4 regions of the Maridesulfovibrio salinus genome follow, and region 1 is predicted to be linked to each of the others. Evidence: predicted binding sites of a transcription regulator. Region 1 holds the regulator's gene; each other region holds the start of a gene.
What was found. The regulator sigma-54, encoded in region 1, starts transcription at its own class of promoters, with help from an activator protein. The targets are predictions, from matches to a motif close to CTGGCACGGNNNNTGCTT.

Region 1 (4,152 bases):
GAGCCTGCTCAAGACCGAAATCTCTGGACTCAAGGGGGTGCAGACGACGAGTTGTAGCGTACCTGCGCACCAGTTCCGGCAGACGCGCTTCGAGAAAAAGAATGCTTGGACAAAAGCCTCTTTTGGTCAGCTCTTCACGCGTGGCTTCCCAGTCACTGCTAAATTCCAACTGACGCAGATCCATCCCGAGAACCAATCCCCGATACATATTGTCACGGGTGCAGAAAAGGTCCACAAGGCGCGGGAGCATTCCCGCGGGAAGCCCGTCAACACAGAAAAAACGTAAATCTTCAAAAACCTTGAGAACAGTTGATTTACCGGCTCCTGAAAGACCGGTCACAACTATGACCGGAAATGAATCGACATCGCACTTCACGTCCTGCTCCTTTCGCGTCTACTTCCGGCATGCGGAGAAAAAGACTTTTATCCGCTTAAAAAATCCCCGCGCCGCATTTTTAACATGAAAACCCCGGCCGACATGACAACAGTAACATAAACAAAATTAGCAATGACCAGAGTTCATTGCTAATTCATAAGACTTTATTTTTTCAAGGAAAAAATCTAAATCCCGAGAAGCCTGTGCAGCTCCTCTTCATCCCCGGTTTCAATAAAGGCCTGCCTGTAGGCAGAATCCTTCAACTGACGGGAGATCTGGGCCAGAATCTTTAGATGGGCTCCGGCCCCTTTTTCAGGAGCCAGAACCATAAAGAATATCCTACACGGTTGCAGATCAAGGGACTCGAAATCAATACCTTCGCCGGATCTTCCGACGACCACGACTATTTTCTCAAGTCCTTCAAGTTTGCCATGGGGGATGGCTATGCCATCCCCTATACCGGTTGTTCCAAGTTTTTCTCGATCATTAAGGACCTTTAAAGCCTTTTCTGCATCCACTTCAATACCTGCGGCATTGAGAGTGGAAACCATTTCCTTCAGAACTCCGCTCTTGTCAGAGCTTTCCAATTCGTAGATTACAAGGTCCTTTGCCAGATTATCACTTATATTCATCAGTTAGTATCCCGGGTCAATCAAACCGAAGTCGCCGTTATTGCGACGGTAAATTACGTTTATAGCTTCATTGTCCGCATTGCGGAATACGAGGAATTCATGGTCCATGGTCTGGAGCTGTTCTGCAGCTTCATCAATACTCATGGGCTTGGGAACAAAAGAATCGGATTCGACAATCACGGGTTCCCTGTATACTTCCTCTTCAGCATAGCTGATTACATCCATGCGGGCGGAAGAGACTTCCTTGCGTCTATGACTCCGCATCTTTTCACGAGCGCGGCGAAGCTGGGCTTCGAGCTTGTCCAGAACCATGTCCACAGTGGAGTACATGTCTTCTGATACTTCATAAGCACTGATGTGCAGATGATCGGAGGTTAAGATAACCTCAGCCACATGCCTGAACTTGTCCACCGAGAGGTTAACCTGCATTTCGGTGTTTTCAGGGTTGGTAACATACTTAACTAGCTTGGAGAAACGGCTGTTTGCATATTCCTTCAGATGTTCGGATGCGTCGAAGTTCTTAAAAGTGAATGCTACGTTCATAGAGCCTCCTTCGTAATAGGTGAATATGCTTTTTTTCTCCGGACCTGCCTGGCTAGAAAACCTTTTTCCTTTTAGAGGAGGAAGGTATCCCCATTGCAGTCCTGTACTTGGCTACAGTTCTTCTCGCGATGTTGACCTCAAGACTGGCCTTGAGCATTTCGGCGATCTTCTCATCGCTGAGCGGTTTCTTGGTATCCTCCTCACCGACCAGCTTTTTGATCATCGCCTTGACCGACTCCGAGCCAACCTGAGACCCGTCATCAAGTCCGAGAGCACTGTTAAAGAAAAATTTTAATTCAAAGATCCCGTGCGGTGTAGACACATACTTGTTTGTGGTGATTCTGCTCACCGTGGATTCATGCATTTCAATGTCTTCCGCCACTTCTTTCAGGATAAGGGGCTTAAGCTTGGTGACACCATGGGCGAAAAACTCTCTCTGAAAGCGTACAATGGATTCAAGAACCTTATATAATGTACGCTGCCTCTGATAGAGGCTTTTCATCAGCCATTGTGCCGAGCGCATCTTGTCCTGAAAATATTCCTTGTCTTCCCCCTTGGTCGAAGCCAGAGTTTCAACATAAAAAGCGTTCATCTGCAGTTTGGGCAACCCGTCTTCGTTCAGAACAATAACAAAATCACCGTCATATTCATAAACATAAGCATCCGGACTGATATAGAAAGAGTCTCCGCCTGAAAAACTTGCTCCGGGCAATGGATCAAGAGTTGTCATCAAATCAAGATAACTCTTTAAATCCTCCATACTGAGTTTGAATTTTCTTGCCAGAGGCTTGTATCGCCTTTTCTCAAGATCATCCAGATGATCACGTACCAGTGAAACAAGAATGGGGTCATCATCAAGCTTAAGTGCTTCAAGCTGCAGCATCAAACATTCCTGAGGAGTTCTTGCCGCCACCCCAACCGGGTCAAACTTCTGGATTTTATCCAGAACCTTTTCCACTTCTTCGATTTCAGCGTAGCATGTTTCAGCCACTTCTTCCAACTCAATCCTTAAAAAACCACCGGAGCTCAGATTTCCGATGATACACTCTCCAATCTCAACCTCTTTTTCAGAAAGATCTGAGAGACAAAGCTGCCAGTGCAGATGCCCTTCAAGCGAAGTGGACTTGGTGAGTCTCGCCTCAAAGGACATTCCATCCTCAAGAGATTCGCTTTCACGCGAGGCAGACTGTTTGGAAGTGCTGGAAAATTCACCTAAATAATTTTCCCATTCAGCGTCCTTGGAGATCTGGACCTCTTCCGCAGTTGCGGTTCCGGCGTCAGAGTCCGGTGAATCCGTTCTTTCCTGAGGGTCCATTTCCTCAAGTATAGGATTCTCCATAAGCTCCTGATGTACGGAATCTACAAGTTCCAGCCTGGAAAGCTGCAACAACTTGATAGCCTGCTGCAACTGGGGAGTCATTACCAGTTGCTGAGTAAGCTTTAATTGTTGTCTAAGTTCCAACCCCATAAAAGTCTGCCACCTTCGTAATCATAAATATATTCAAACAGGATTACATTCAAAATCAGATTAAAAAATACAACCGGAAAAATTATCTTCAAATTTCTTCCGAGCTTGATTCAACTATGCCACACTACTCTGCAGCTTGCAACAGCTAACCTCTGATTTGATTGAAATAACAAGATTTTTTAGCCATTAACATTGCTTATGAAAAAAGTGTACCAATGTTCTGATCAAGTGTAAATCCGCAATGCGTATATTAATGAAAACTTAAGCCGGAGAGGTAATATCAGGCGTTGAATTCCAGTGATTCTTTTTTTAGGGGAAGGAGTATCACAAAACGAGCTCCACCGTCTGGTGCTGGCTCAACGCTGAAGCTGCCGCCGTGATTCTGGGTGATTATGAAATATGAAACTGAAAGCCCCAGTCCGGTCCCTATACCGGAAGGCTTGGTGGTAAAAAAAGGTTCAAAGATTCTTCTGCGTATTTCAGGCTTTATTCCCGGACCATTATCCTCTACTTCAATAAGAGCATTGTCCCCCCTCCTTCTAGTTCGTACACGAAGTTCCGGATGTGCACCTGAATGCCCATGCTCTCTTATTGCCTGGGCTGAATTTTTGAAAAGGTTGAAAAGAACCTGCTCTATTTCTGTTCTTGAGCACACGACACCGGGTAGCCCTTTATCATAATCGCGCACAATTCTGATATGAAGGAAGTCGTATTTCTTTTTAAGATCGTAATCTTTGGCTGCCAGGCTCAACGATGCTTCAAGAAGATCAGTAAGATTCACCTCTTCAATCTTATCCTTACCTGGCCTGCTGAAATCAAGCATATTAGAGACAATACCCGCGGCTCTGGCTCCGGACTCCTTTATACCTTTAACAATACTTCCTATTTTACGTAATTCATAATAACTGCGGAGGCTCTCCATAGAACACCCCGCCTTTTCACAGGCAACATGATTGGCTTTAATGTCCGGCAGAAACTTTCTTTCAAGGTTTTGAGCTCCCTGCAATATCCCACCGATAGGATTGTTGATCTCATGAGCCATCCCCGCTGCGAGACCGCCTACCGAAATCATTTTCTCAGTCTGGACCATGGTTTCTTCCATACGGACACGCGCTGTCACGTTGTCAATCCTT
Region 2 (4,152 bases), 1.9 Mb from region 1:
TATGCAGATTCCCTTGGGGTGAAAGAGGTCGTAGGCTTCCTGAATGGCCGCCTCAAGTTTCTTTTCACCGCCGAAGATGATGTCCTGATCCTGCATGTCGGTAGAGAAGCAGTAGGTCATGTAGTTTTCGCCATCGGGACCGGCATCGGTCTGGTTACGACGGGTCAGCCAGGAGTAGAAGCCACAGCCGATGGGGCCGTGAGTGATGTTCACGATGTCGCGGGTGGGGCCCATGATAACCCCTTTACAACCTGCGTAGGTGCAGCCGCGCATGGTGATGATACCGGGGATGGTTCTTACGTTTGCAACGATTTCCGGAGGAGCTTCACTCTCGTTTGCTTCGTTGATCATTATCTGTTTGGCGCGCTTGCGGGCTACTTTAGGCGGGTACTTCTTGAGAAGTTCGTCTTTGACGTCCGCCGGGTCCCACTGCACCACTTTAGTCTTGGTACTCATTCTGAAATCTCCTTCTGGTGCTAGGATATGGACTTAGCGCCGGTCTCACCGGTTCTGACTCTTACTGCGTCACCCATTGAGTTGACGAAAATTTTTCCGTCTCCGGGCTTTCCGGTCTGGTTAACTTTTATGATTGCGCTGACGACCGTTTCAACAGATTCGTCCGGGACAACAACGGTGACTATTCTTTTGGGGTAGAGCTTACCTTTTTCCCCGAGTACTGCTGCGGCTTCCTCGTATCCGGATTCCGCGCCTTCAAGCACGGTGGAGTTAACGAATCCTTTTCCCCTGCCCTGGGCCTCGTGGGCGAAGAAGGCATCTATGCCCGCTTCCGTGAGGGCCTGTTTGGTGCGGTTAACCATGTTCATCCGCACGACTGCGATTACTTCTTTCATTTAGGCCTCCGCTACCGGGGCTGCTTCGTTTACGCCGGAACTGATGGTGAAAACGTCTTCCACATCGCTTACGAAGATTTTACCGTCACCGAATGCTCCTTTCACGCCGGAACGGGCTGCATCCATAATAGTATTGATGACAAAATCCTTGTCGTCGGCAGGGACAACGCTCATGAGCATGGTCTTGGGAATCTCATCGTAGGTGACTTCGCCGATTTTGATACCGCGCTGTTTACCGCGTCCTGCCACTGAATATTTGGTTACAGCGGGGAAGCCGTTGTCCATGAGTGCGGCAAGGACATCGTCCGCCTTTTCCGGTCTTACAATTGCTCTCACCATGATCATCATTTTGTCTCTCCTTGTGTGCTGTTGAAATTGATGCGCTGTGCGCTTATTGAAATTGAATTTTCGGATATTTGTCTAAGCTTCCAGAAGGCCGTAATCGAGAAGGAGCTGTTCCAGTTCTTCAATTTCGAGAGGGGTAGGAACAACAAACATTTCATTTTTGTCGATTGCGTCTGCGAGACCTTTGTACACATCGGCCTGCGGAACTTCGTCGTTCCACTCGATTACGGTTTTACGGTTGATTTCAGCACGCTGAACGTCGTTGTCGCGGGGGACAAAATAGATCATCTGGGTTCCGAGTTTGCGGGCCAGTTCTTCGATCATCTCTTTTTCGTTATCAACATTACGGGAGTTGCAGATGAGTCCGCCGAGGCGTACGCCGCCGGACTGGGCGTATTTCATGATACCTTTGCAGATGTTGTTGGCCGCATACATGGCCATCATTTCACCGGAGCAGACGATGTAGATTTCTTCCGCTTTACCGTCACGGATGGGCATTGCAAAACCACCGCAGACAACGTCACCGAGTACGTCATAGAAAACATAGTCAAGGTTTTCGGACTCCTCGTATGCGCCGAGGTTCTCAAGCATGTTGATTGAAGTGATGATTCCGCGACCTGCACAGCCTACACCCGGTTCAGGGCCGCCGGATTCAACACACCAGGAGTCACCGAAACCGGGTTTACGGATATCCTCAAGTTCAACATCCTCGCCTTCTTCGCGGAGGGTATCGAGAACAGATTTCTGAGCCAGTCCGCCGAGAAGCAGACGAGTTGAGTCAGCCTTAGGGTCACAGCCGACGACCATCACCTTTCTGTCCATGGTTGCCAGACCAGCTACTGTGTTCTGTGTGGTTGTGGATTTTCCGATTCCGCCTTTTCCGTAGATTGCTACCTTTCTCATAATTTCCTCCATGGGGTTGGTTTTGTTGTCGTTGATGCTGTTTCCCATAAGGCAATGAGCGTGCCAAAGTGTATTTTTGATTTTAAGGTTCTGAAATATTGAATTTAATTTCAAATTTAGGAGTTGTGGATCTGGATACCAAAAATGTAGGTAGCTACGAAATTCAAAGACAAAAATGTAGTAAGATACATTTATGTAGTTATCTCCAGGAGCATTGAAGGGAGAAATTTATATATAAATTAAGGTAGATGTGAGTGGTGAAAGTTTTGGCATCAATTGTGCTCAAAGGATTCTGTAATAATGTTTAATCCTATGGAGGATACAATGCTGATAGAAACTACCCTGCGTGAAGGCGCACAGCTTTTCGGAGCATATTTTAATCTTGAGAACCGCAAGCATATCGCATCCGGTCTTATCGCCCTTGGCGTTGAAGAAATTGAGCTGGGGTGGGTAGGACAGGAAGGTCTTCTGGAATTTGCGCAGCATTTGAGCTCTGTTAAAAAAGATACTTACCTGAGTGTCTGGTCTCCCTGCAGAGAGAAAGACATTCTTGCTGCCGCGGAGTTGCCTGTTGACCGGATCAATATAGGTGTCCCGGTTTCAGATCTGCATATTGAAAAAAGACTGGAAATGGATCGCCAGTCCATTTTGCGTAAACTTGCTGCGGCAGTGAAGACAGCCCGTGAAGCCGGGTTTAAATATATTTCAGTTGGCCTTGAGGATATTTCCAGAGCAGACGAGGATTTTTCCCTGAGCATGGCCCTGCATGCTGAAGTCTGCGGGGTTTCGCGGATACGGCTGGCGGACTCGCTTGGACAACTCACTCCTCTGGCCATGGAAAAGCTGGTCACCAGATTCAGATCAAAACTTAATATAGATATAGCTGTGCACTGCCATGATGATTTCGGAATGGCCACAGCCAATGCAGTAACTGCACTTGAGTCCGGTGCAGACTACGTGGATTCATCCGTTCTTGGTATCGGCGAGCGTTCGGGAATTGCTTCTACTGAAGAATTGGCTGCCCATCTGGCCTTAAGAGGAGGGAAAGACGGGTATTCTACAGAAGTGCTGAAAGAAATCTGCATGTATGTTTCTTCCGCGGCAAAAGTCCCGGTATCAAGAACCAAGGCTGTGGTCGGGACAGATATTTTTGCCTGCGAGTCCGGCCTGCATGCCCATGCCTTGAGCAAGTCGCCCGAACTGTTTGAGCCTTATGCTCCTGAATCGGTTGGGACCCTGCGTAAACTGGCTGTTGGAGGAAAGAGCGGGCGAGCAGCTGTAAGAACTTTTCTTGACGAGTGTGGAGTAGACAGCACTTCCACTGACCTTGCAGGCATCACCGAAGCCGTGCGTCAGCTTTCATGTCGGCTGAGCAGACCGCTCACCCGAAATGAATTGCTTAAGATCAGTTGCGGGGAGGTATTGTCATGAGTTTGATTAAACGGGCTTTGTTTATATTTTTCTGGATCACCATGATGGTCCGCCCTGTATATTCCGATGGTCTACGACAAAGTTGCGGACAGCATGATTTGTCGAATCGTTTGGCCCTCGCGGACAGTGCCTGCTCAAAAGGCCCTGAAGCAGGATTTACATCGGAACCAGTTATCCGAGGTGGAATAGAATATGTTTTATACAGAAATTACGGAATTGTGGATGACCCTTAGCTCCGGAATTTTTCCTGGCCTTACTATTTTAGCTGTTGCTCTTCTCCCAATATTATTGATTCTGAAAAGTAACTTGAAGGAAATTTTTTTCAGTAGGGCCGATGATAAAAAAGTAGATCATGAAATTGAAATAATAAGGAAAGAAGGCCCGATTTCCTTGGAACTGAGGAGAGTTGTCAATGAACTTATGCATAACTGATTTAAGAGATATACCGGTATACGGGAAAGTTGAATATTATGTTAGCGGCAATGTCCGTTCCTGCGCCCCCGCAGGAAGATGTCTACTGGATACTGAAGCGGGACAGCTTGTCCCACAGTTTTCAACTGATGACCTGCGCCGAAAGACTGTGCAGGCTGTTCATTTTCATGAAAACGGAAATGTGCGTTCG
Region 3 (4,152 bases), 1.7 Mb from region 1:
ATGATTGAAATCGAGGGGAACACTTTGAAAGTAGCCGGGATTCTGGATGCCACGGGGACTGAAGACGACAATGTCGTTTTCATGGACATTGATGTCCTGCGTAACAGCGTGGGAAGACCCGGTGCGGTCCACTTCATTGAAGTTGCCGCACTTTGCGCCGGATGCCCCATTGATGAAATTGTCCAGCAGATTGTAAAGGCCGTGCCGGACACTGAAGTCAAGGCCTTGCAGCATGTAGTTAAACAACGAATGTCAGCAATCGGCTTTGTGAACCGTATGGCATGGTCGGTCAGTGGTGTAATCCTGCTGACAGCCTGTTTCATGATCAGTCTGTCCATCTTTTCGGCAGTAAACGAACGCAGAACCGAGATAGGATTGATGCGATCGCTGGGCTTTTCCACCGGATCTGTCTTTTCAATATTCTGCCTTGAAGCTCTATTCATAGGCACCATGGCGGGAATTGCCGGTTACACGGGCGGGTTCCTCGCCAGTGGTGAAATACTCAAGGCACTTGATCTCGGGGAAGCCAATATCAACTTCGACCCGGCTGCATTCGGTGTCACCTTTATCGCTGTTGCTGGACTGTCTGTTCTTTCCGCAATTGTCCCATCCCTGCGGGCCACCCGCGTTGACCCTTCAAGAACCCTGGTTTCATTGTGAGGTCCGTTATGCTCCAGACACAATCAATCACTCATTATTACGGTAACGAAGAAAATACAGTCACAGTACTTGAAGATGTTTCCATCGATATTCCCGAAAACAGCTTTACTGCTGTTGTCGGGAGATCCGGTTCCGGAAAATCAACACTCCTCAGCGTCCTGTCCAGCCTCTTAAAACCCAAGAAAGGGAAGGTTTTCTTCAAAGACGAAGACATTACCGAATTAAACAACACAAAAACCGACAGCCTGCGCAGTAATGAATTCTCCATAATCTTTCAGTCACACCACCTTCTCCCCTATCTGAATGCCCATGAGAACGTATTACTGCCTTTCCTCAATAAAGTCAGACCGGTAAGTGAGAAGATGAAAGAACACGGTCTGAAATGCCTTGAAAGGGTAGGGATAGGAGATCTTGCAAACCGGCTGCCCGGACAATTATCCGGCGGAGAACAGCAGCGGGTTGCGATTGCACGGGCACTGGTCAAGTCTCCATCGGTCCTGTTTGCTGATGAACCCTGCGGCAGTCTGGACAAAGCGACCGGGAATGAAGTCATGCAGATTCTCAAAGGATTGAATGACGATGGGCTCACCATTGTCATGGTAACTCACGACCCATTGCATGCAAAAATGGCCAGCTGCACTATCAGTCTGGAAGATGGCCGGATAATCTGAATATAAAGTTACGTAAGTGCATTATAAAGACCATACATGCACAACTTGTGCATGCTGGCGCAGTATGTTGCATTTCTTTTTTAACCAACCATTTCAGGATGTTTTGCAAAACCATTGATATCTATCGATTAATGAAAATGGCACAGCTGATGCTTATGTGAGAGGTAACAGAGCGATAGAGCAAACCCCCATAAGGAGATGCAAATGAAAAAGAAAATACTGATTCCGGTAATGGTCATTATGGTTGTCTCACTTGCAGGAACGGCTATGGCCCGAGGCGGGTATCATGGCGGTTCTCATAGAGAATATCACAACAATGGACAGGCAGGCCTCTTCGGACAGCTTACTCCTGAGAAACAGCAGGAAGTAATAGCCATCTTCCAGAAACACGACAAGCAGATCAGGTCTATCCAGAATCAGATGTGGGCTAAACGGACAGAGCTTCAGGCACTTGTTGAATCCGGCAAAGCTGAAAAAAAGGACATCACCTCACTTGTAAATGAGATGACAGAGCTTAAGGATAAACAATTCACCCTTCGCAATCAGGTATCCGACGAGATTGAGCAGGCCACAGGTATTGCCATGCCCGTGTTCGGCTGCGGCGGATTCGATATGGATAATGGCAGAATGGGTTTCGGCAGACACCATCGCGATGATCGTCGCGGCGGCTGCTGGGGCTTTAACTCCTAACCTTCTTCACATATATAGCATCATTCTCCCTGCGTAACAGAAAATACCCTGGAAAAAGCCGGAAGGTCTCGGAGACCTCCCGGCTTTTTCACGTTCTACCAACATTGGCATGCATTGGCATACATTGACTATGAGTGAACAACTTTCCCTATTTATTGTTTACCTCTCATTCCCCCTCCCCAAAAGAGCCTGTGCAGCTTCTTTGCACACTCCAGAGTGAGCAGTCCCTCTATGTGCAAAAACATGCGCAACATATTGCACAAGAGTCTTTAGGGCTGCCAGATTCAGCGACACAACACACTGAAATAGATGAACTTAAAAATATGGCACGCCAGATGCTATGTAAGAAATCGAGAGGGCAACAACTTTTAACAGCATCAGGAGATCATATGAATAAAAAAGCTCTGGTCCCGATGATTATCGTGCTGATTCTGGCAGTGGCTTCCGTTGCCATAGCACGAAACGGCTACCAACAATCCGGCTATCATGGCGGTAACTGGGAAGCCTACAATCAACTGACACCTGAAAAACAACAACAGGTGCAGACAATTCTAAAAAAATATGAAGACGTTTTTCAGTCTCTCAAAAGTCAGCAATGGGCCAAAAGGACAGAACTCAATGCTCTGGTAGAATCCGGCAAGGCCGACAAGGATACCATCCACGCTCTGGTTCAGGAACTCTCCCAAATCAGGGACAAGGTTTTCACAGAGCACAAAAAAATGGCTGACGAAATAGAAAAGGAAACCGGAATCACCTTTCCATCCATGGGACAGGGATTTGGTAAGGGCAACAGAGGTTGCGGTAATTACCGTCAGGGAGAATGTCCCGGTGGCGGAAGCAACTGCCCGGGCCTTGGATCCTGAGCCTTAACAAATAACGTTCATCTACACCTAATTACAGAAAACGGGAAAAAGGGGGGCTTAACCGGTCCCCCTTTTTTATTAATAACCCTTTCCCAGCGAGCACAATTCAGGGTATATAAAACGCATTACCATCATACCCCAAGGAGTTGACCATGTTCAGAAAAATCACTTCCCTAACCAGTTTTTTTTCCATAATAATGCTGACCCTGACCAGTATTGTTCTCTACTTCGTACCTCAGGGAAGGGTTGCCTACTGGGCAGACTGGACCTTTATGGGGTTAAGCAAAGAACAGTGGGGAGACATACACATCTGTACAGGTGTATTATTTATAACCTTTTCAATTCTTCACATCTGGCTGAACTGGAAGCCGATACTTGCGTATCTCAAAAAGAAATCCGGTGCTGCTAATTTCACATCTCCCGCATTTTTCATAAGCCTTATCATAACCCTGTTTGTCGCCTTCGGAACCATTGCCGGACTTCCTCCCATGCAGCAGGTTCTGGATTTCGCCACTTATCTCAAAGACAAAGGTGAACAGAAATACGGTGTCCCCCCTTATGGACATGCTGAACTGAGCCCGCTTGATATTTTTTGTAAACGGACCGGGCTTGACGTGGACAAGGCAGTTGCTTCGATTAAAAAAGCCGGACTGGAAATCGAATCGGGAAAGCAGTCCATAAAATCAATTGCGGCCAAAGCAGGAATCACACCTAAGGAACTGCATGAAATAATTCTCAAGGATCAACCGCAGACAATCGGCAGCAGACCAACCAAAGCAGAATCGGCAGAAAACGACCATCAATCCGGGATAAGTAACGGAGCCGGAATCGGCAGAATGTCACTTGAAAAATATTGCCTGAACAATAATCTGGACGTTAATACCGCGCTGGGCATACTCCGGAAAAAAGGAGCCGTGGTTGACAAGTCCACGACCATCCGTGAAATTGCGGCAACTCTTGGATTAAGCTCCCCCCGTGAAGTGGGCGCCCTGCTCAATCCATAATAAACTCTACCTTACGCATAAATGGAACTAAGTTCACAGAAATCACATAAACTGCCTCTTGCTCTTGCACTTCTGGCCCTGATATTACTCGGGGCCGGAAGTCTTTACCTTACCTGGCACAACCTTCGCCAGATGCACCAGACAGTGTTTGAGCATATGCTGCTTTCAGCCCGCTCAATTGCCAGAGGTCTTGATATTCAGCTTGTGGAAGGAGCGCGGCGCATGCGCAGGCCCGGAGGCAACAACGGGCACGACATGCACAAC
Region 4 (4,152 bases), 1.7 Mb from region 1:
TCAGGACATCCAGGTCGGAAAAAGGTGCAAGATGTCCCCGTCCATAACCGCCTACAGCCACTATCGAAAGCTTCTCGTCAACTGAGATGATCCTGTTATCTACGGCCTCGGCCACCCGTTCCCGGAAATAGGTGTCCACCAGTGCGGACATCTGCTGCGGGAAATCCCGCGGCATGCTCCTGGAGCATGCCGCAAGAAGGATTTCCCGTCCGGCAAGCAGGTTATCTATTGAACCTCTTAGAGAGGTTTCGGGGGCTGTGTCCTGATTCATGCTTTGAATATGATTTGCTTTCCGCTTTTATGATCTTGCAGGAGCATCCAGCGCACCGGATGCTCCCTTACGTGAAACGAAAAGCTTCATCAGTTTGAATTAACAGGTATAAACGCTGAATCTAGATCGCTTCAGGACCGGTTTCACCGGTACGAATGCGCACTACTTCTTCTACGGGAATGACAAAGATCTTACCGTCACCGACCTTACCGGTCTTTGCAGCAGCGCTGACAGCCTCAATGACTTCAGGAACACGCTCTGCATCAACAACGATTTCAACCTTGGTTTTGGCCAGAAAATCCACCTGATACTCTGCACCGCGGTAAACTTCCTTATGTCCGCCCTGACGACCGAATCCTTTGACATCGGTCACTGTCATTCCCTTTAAGCCCAGCGAAGCAATGGCTTCCTTCACATCGTCAACCTTGAAAGGTCTGATTATTATTTCAATCTTTCTCATCAGATATAAACCTCATTCTTTAAATTTTATTCTATCCAGGAGTGCAGAGAGGCCCAACCTTTCTACCACCGGAGGAAAAACATGACCAGTCAGCAGTTCCAGCAGGCTTGAATCAAATCCAGTGCCCGCCGGGACAACTTAGATCTGATACCCGGCTTCACTGTGTTCGGAAACGTCAAGACCGGCGACTTCATCCTCTTCAGAAGGTCTGAGTCCATAAAACTTGTCAATAAGTTTGAACAGTATCCAGCTTACCGCAAAGCAGTATGCCCAGGTGGCAATACAGGACTCAATCTGAATCCAGAGCTGTCCGGGGTTACCATAAAGCAGTCCCTCAGCACCGATGCTGGCAAAAACACCGGTTGCGATCGCACCGAAAGTTCCGCCGATACCGTGGATGCCGACAACGTCAAGGGAGTCATCATAGTTCAGTTTGGATTTAAGCAGCACGCCACCATAGCATATTGCTCCACCGCCGAAACCGATAACAATTGCAGCCATGGGAGTTACAAAACCCGCAGCAGGGGTGATGGCAACCAGACCGGCCACAGCACCGGAAGCAGCGCCGAGAGTTGTAGGTTTGCCGCCATGGATTGTTTCAACAAGCAGCCAGCCCAGAACAGCAGAAGCGGCAGCCATGTGGGTAGTAACAAAAGCGTTGGCAGCAAGACCGTCAGCAGCAAGGGCGCTACCGGCATTGAAACCGAACCAGCCGAACCAGAGGATACCGGCACCAAGCAGAGTCATGGGCAGGTTATGCGGGATAAAAGGTTCTTTACCATATCCTTTACGCTTACCCATAACCAGACAGGCGGCAAGAGCGGCTGAAGCAGAACTCATGTGAACAACAGCACCACCGGCAAAGTCGAGGGCTCCGTCACTTCCCATCCAACCGCCACCCCAGACCCAGTGGCACATGGGGGAGTATACAAAAATCACCCAGAGGGTGGAAAAAATCAAAAGTGCGCCGAATTTCATCCGCTCGGCAAAAGCTCCGGTGATAAGTGCCGGAGTAATTACTGCAAACATGCACTGGAAAATCATGAAAAGAAGATGGGGCAGGTTATCAGCAGGACTTCCGGCAGTATCCATCCCCACACCGTTGAGTGCGAAAAAGTCCATTCCACCGATGAGACCGCCGATGTCGGTACCAAAAGCAAGAGTGTAACCGATTACAGCCCAGACGATTGAGACCAGTCCGAGCATGATAAAGCTCTGCATGATAGTGGCAAGCACGTTTTTGCTGCGCACCATGCCGGCATAGAAAAGGGCCAGCCCCGGAGTCATGAACATGACCAGAGCCGCACAAACAAGAATGAAAGAAGTATCCGCCGCATTCATTTTATATCAACCCCCGTTGATTATCTTTTTTACAATTTTGTCGCCAACTGCAATTCTAAACCAGTTCTTTTTTGCAAATTTGCAAATTTTGTCCTTCAAAAATGAATATTCAATACCTACTAAGCACAGTTTGTGCCAAAAACGGTCAATACCTAACCCAAAACAAGGTAAAAATATACCTAAAATACATATTTGAAATTTTCATATAAATACAAAGCGCATAAATGAGACAAATAAACATTTAAATAAAAAATGCAGCACTAAATTTAGTGCTGCGTCCTTCATTATATCCTAAAAACAGAATTTTATTATCTTAAGAAGTCAACGAACAAACAAGTTCACACCAACAGACCTGCACGCCAAACAAGGCAACAGAGAAGCCGAAAACCCAAGAACAAGGCTAAGCGTGAAACAAGAAGACAAGGAAGACACTCTACTCTCTATTCCGGAACACCCTCTTAACTAAAAGTGAGAACCAAGCTTCCCTCCGGTTTGACAACTCAAAAGAGCATGCAACCTTAATAGGCGAAGGGCTCGGCATCCCGAAACTCAAAAATAAAAGGAACTGAGGGAACACCACATTTCTCGATATGATCCACTGCAAGCAGATAATCAGGTGGAACAACAGCAGCCACAACCCCGGGCAATTCAAATGAAGGATTGCCGGAAGCAGACTCAACAAGCCTGCCGTAAACTTTGACCCATTGCCCTTCCGGCACCGGCAGATTACCCTCCAGCACAATACCGGCTCCGACAGCATCAGCAAGGCAGCAGACAATGGCGACGCGGGATAAAACCACGTAAAAACTGCCATCCGGACCTTTTCCTTCAAGCAACATTCCCCGCAGAACCACATCCTTTGCAATCTGCCCTCTACCTGACTGTAATATAGAAAAAGCCTCTGCCACATTCATTCGGAGATACTCTTTTCCATCGAAACTCTCACGGGCAACCACTTCCTCGACACGGGAACTCCTTGAAACATCAGAGAAAGAAAGATCCTCCTCCATATCCACCACAGAATTACCGGACACCGACCACAGACATAGCCCCGTAAAGCACAATGCAATAAAGCTTCTGGACACCCCGTGCCCATGGCTATGCGCGAACAACCGGACACCCCCAAGAAGCAGCAGAACTGCCCCACTGAAGGCCGTCAATAATTCAAATCTGGGATTCAGATAATGCCAATAAGGACCAGAAAGCGGAAGCCAGACCATGAATCCACCAAGAAACACGAGAGCCAAAGCATCAAAAAGGCAATAAATCATACTCATATCAGCCCCAGCCCCCCTAAAACAACAGACATGGCAAAAACCGTGAGCAACGGAACAAGAATAATCCACATAGCGACCCGCCCCTTGAAGACAGCCAGAAACATCACGGCCAGCTTAATATCAAGCATGGGCCCAAGGGCAATAAATGAGACCAGCGACACCTTTGGAAACATAGAAAAAGAAGCAGCCACAAAGGCATCGGCCTCAGAACAGACACAAAGAACAACAGCCAGTCCCATCATTAATATAATAGAAGGGAGCAATTCCCCCGAAAAAGAAGTGACGACATCTGCGGGAACAAAAGTTTTGAACAATGCAGCGGCACAGGCCCCAAGAATCAGAAACTTTGACATTTCCAGAAACTCACTCCCTGCATGGGATAAAAGAGTGGACAAGCCGGAACCGGAAACACTCTCACAACCGCAGGAGCAACCAGAATCTGCAAACCCTCCTATGGGAACCAGCCCTTTCAGCAGATCATGCGCTACGACCCGCTGAAACATCAACCCCAGCACTGAAGCAGGAACAGCCACGAAAAGGACCCGCCACCCAAGCATGGCCCAATCCCCCCGAAAGGCCACATAGGTGGAAACCAACACCACCGGATTTACGACCGGAGCCGCCAACATATATGGTATGGCAACTGAAGCGGGGACTCCCTTTCCCATCATGCGCCTTACAATTGGGACCACACCGCATTCACAGGTCGGCAACAAAGCCCCGGCTGTTATACCGCAGAGAATACGCGCCGGAACAGATTTCGGGACATACTTTTCAATATTATCCCTGCTCATATAAACCTC

Region 2: ACZ5PW_RS00290 (LeuA family protein) is a predicted target of sigma-54. The motif match lies at 2,366-2,383, and genes of this name have one in related genera.
Region 3: ACZ5PW_RS19530 (Spy/CpxP family protein refolding chaperone) is a predicted target of sigma-54. The motif match lies at 2,345-2,362, and genes of this name have one in related genera.
Region 4: ACZ5PW_RS04015 (ammonium transporter) is a predicted target of sigma-54. The motif match lies at 2,194-2,211, and genes of this name have one in related genera.

Annotation. Positions count from the first base shown of each region.
Region 1 covers NZ_AP042461.1:2,562,832-2,566,983, reverse strand. The annotation lists gene rapZ (RNase adapter RapZ) at 1-376, opposite strand, end outside; gene ACZ5PW_RS11700 (PTS sugar transporter subunit IIA) at 562-1,008, opposite strand; gene hpf (ribosome hibernation-promoting factor, HPF/YfiA family) at 1,012-1,551, opposite strand; gene rpoN (RNA polymerase factor sigma-54) at 1,604-3,019, opposite strand; gene ACZ5PW_RS11685 (sensor histidine kinase) at 3,300-4,152, opposite strand, start outside.
Region 2 covers NZ_AP042461.1:67,759-71,910, reverse strand. The annotation lists gene nifD (nitrogenase molybdenum-iron protein alpha chain) at 1-456, opposite strand, end outside; gene ACZ5PW_RS00305 (P-II family nitrogen regulator) at 477-851, opposite strand; gene ACZ5PW_RS00300 (P-II family nitrogen regulator) at 852-1,199, opposite strand; gene nifH (nitrogenase iron protein) at 1,272-2,099, opposite strand; gene ACZ5PW_RS00290 (LeuA family protein) at 2,424-3,530, shown strand; gene ACZ5PW_RS00285 (hypothetical protein) at 3,527-3,763, shown strand; gene ACZ5PW_RS00280 (hypothetical protein) at 3,753-3,962, shown strand; gene ACZ5PW_RS00275 (hypothetical protein) at 3,943-4,152, shown strand, end outside.
Region 3 covers NZ_AP042461.1:4,274,093-4,278,244, forward strand. The annotation lists gene ACZ5PW_RS19515 (ABC transporter permease) at 1-660, shown strand, start outside; gene ACZ5PW_RS19520 (ABC transporter ATP-binding protein) at 669-1,331, shown strand; gene ACZ5PW_RS19525 (Spy/CpxP family protein refolding chaperone) at 1,536-2,021, shown strand; gene ACZ5PW_RS19530 (Spy/CpxP family protein refolding chaperone) at 2,411-2,884, shown strand; gene ACZ5PW_RS19535 (DUF4405 domain-containing protein) at 3,037-3,888, shown strand; gene ACZ5PW_RS19540 (two-component system sensor histidine kinase NtrB) at 3,910-4,152, shown strand, end outside.
Region 4 covers NZ_AP042461.1:906,968-911,119, reverse strand. The annotation lists gene ACZ5PW_RS04025 ([protein-PII] uridylyltransferase family protein) at 1-271, opposite strand, end outside; gene ACZ5PW_RS04020 (P-II family nitrogen regulator) at 393-731, opposite strand; gene ACZ5PW_RS04015 (ammonium transporter) at 870-2,072, opposite strand; gene ACZ5PW_RS04010 (TIGR03943 family putative permease subunit) at 2,591-3,349, opposite strand; gene ACZ5PW_RS04005 (permease) at 3,346-4,152, opposite strand, start outside.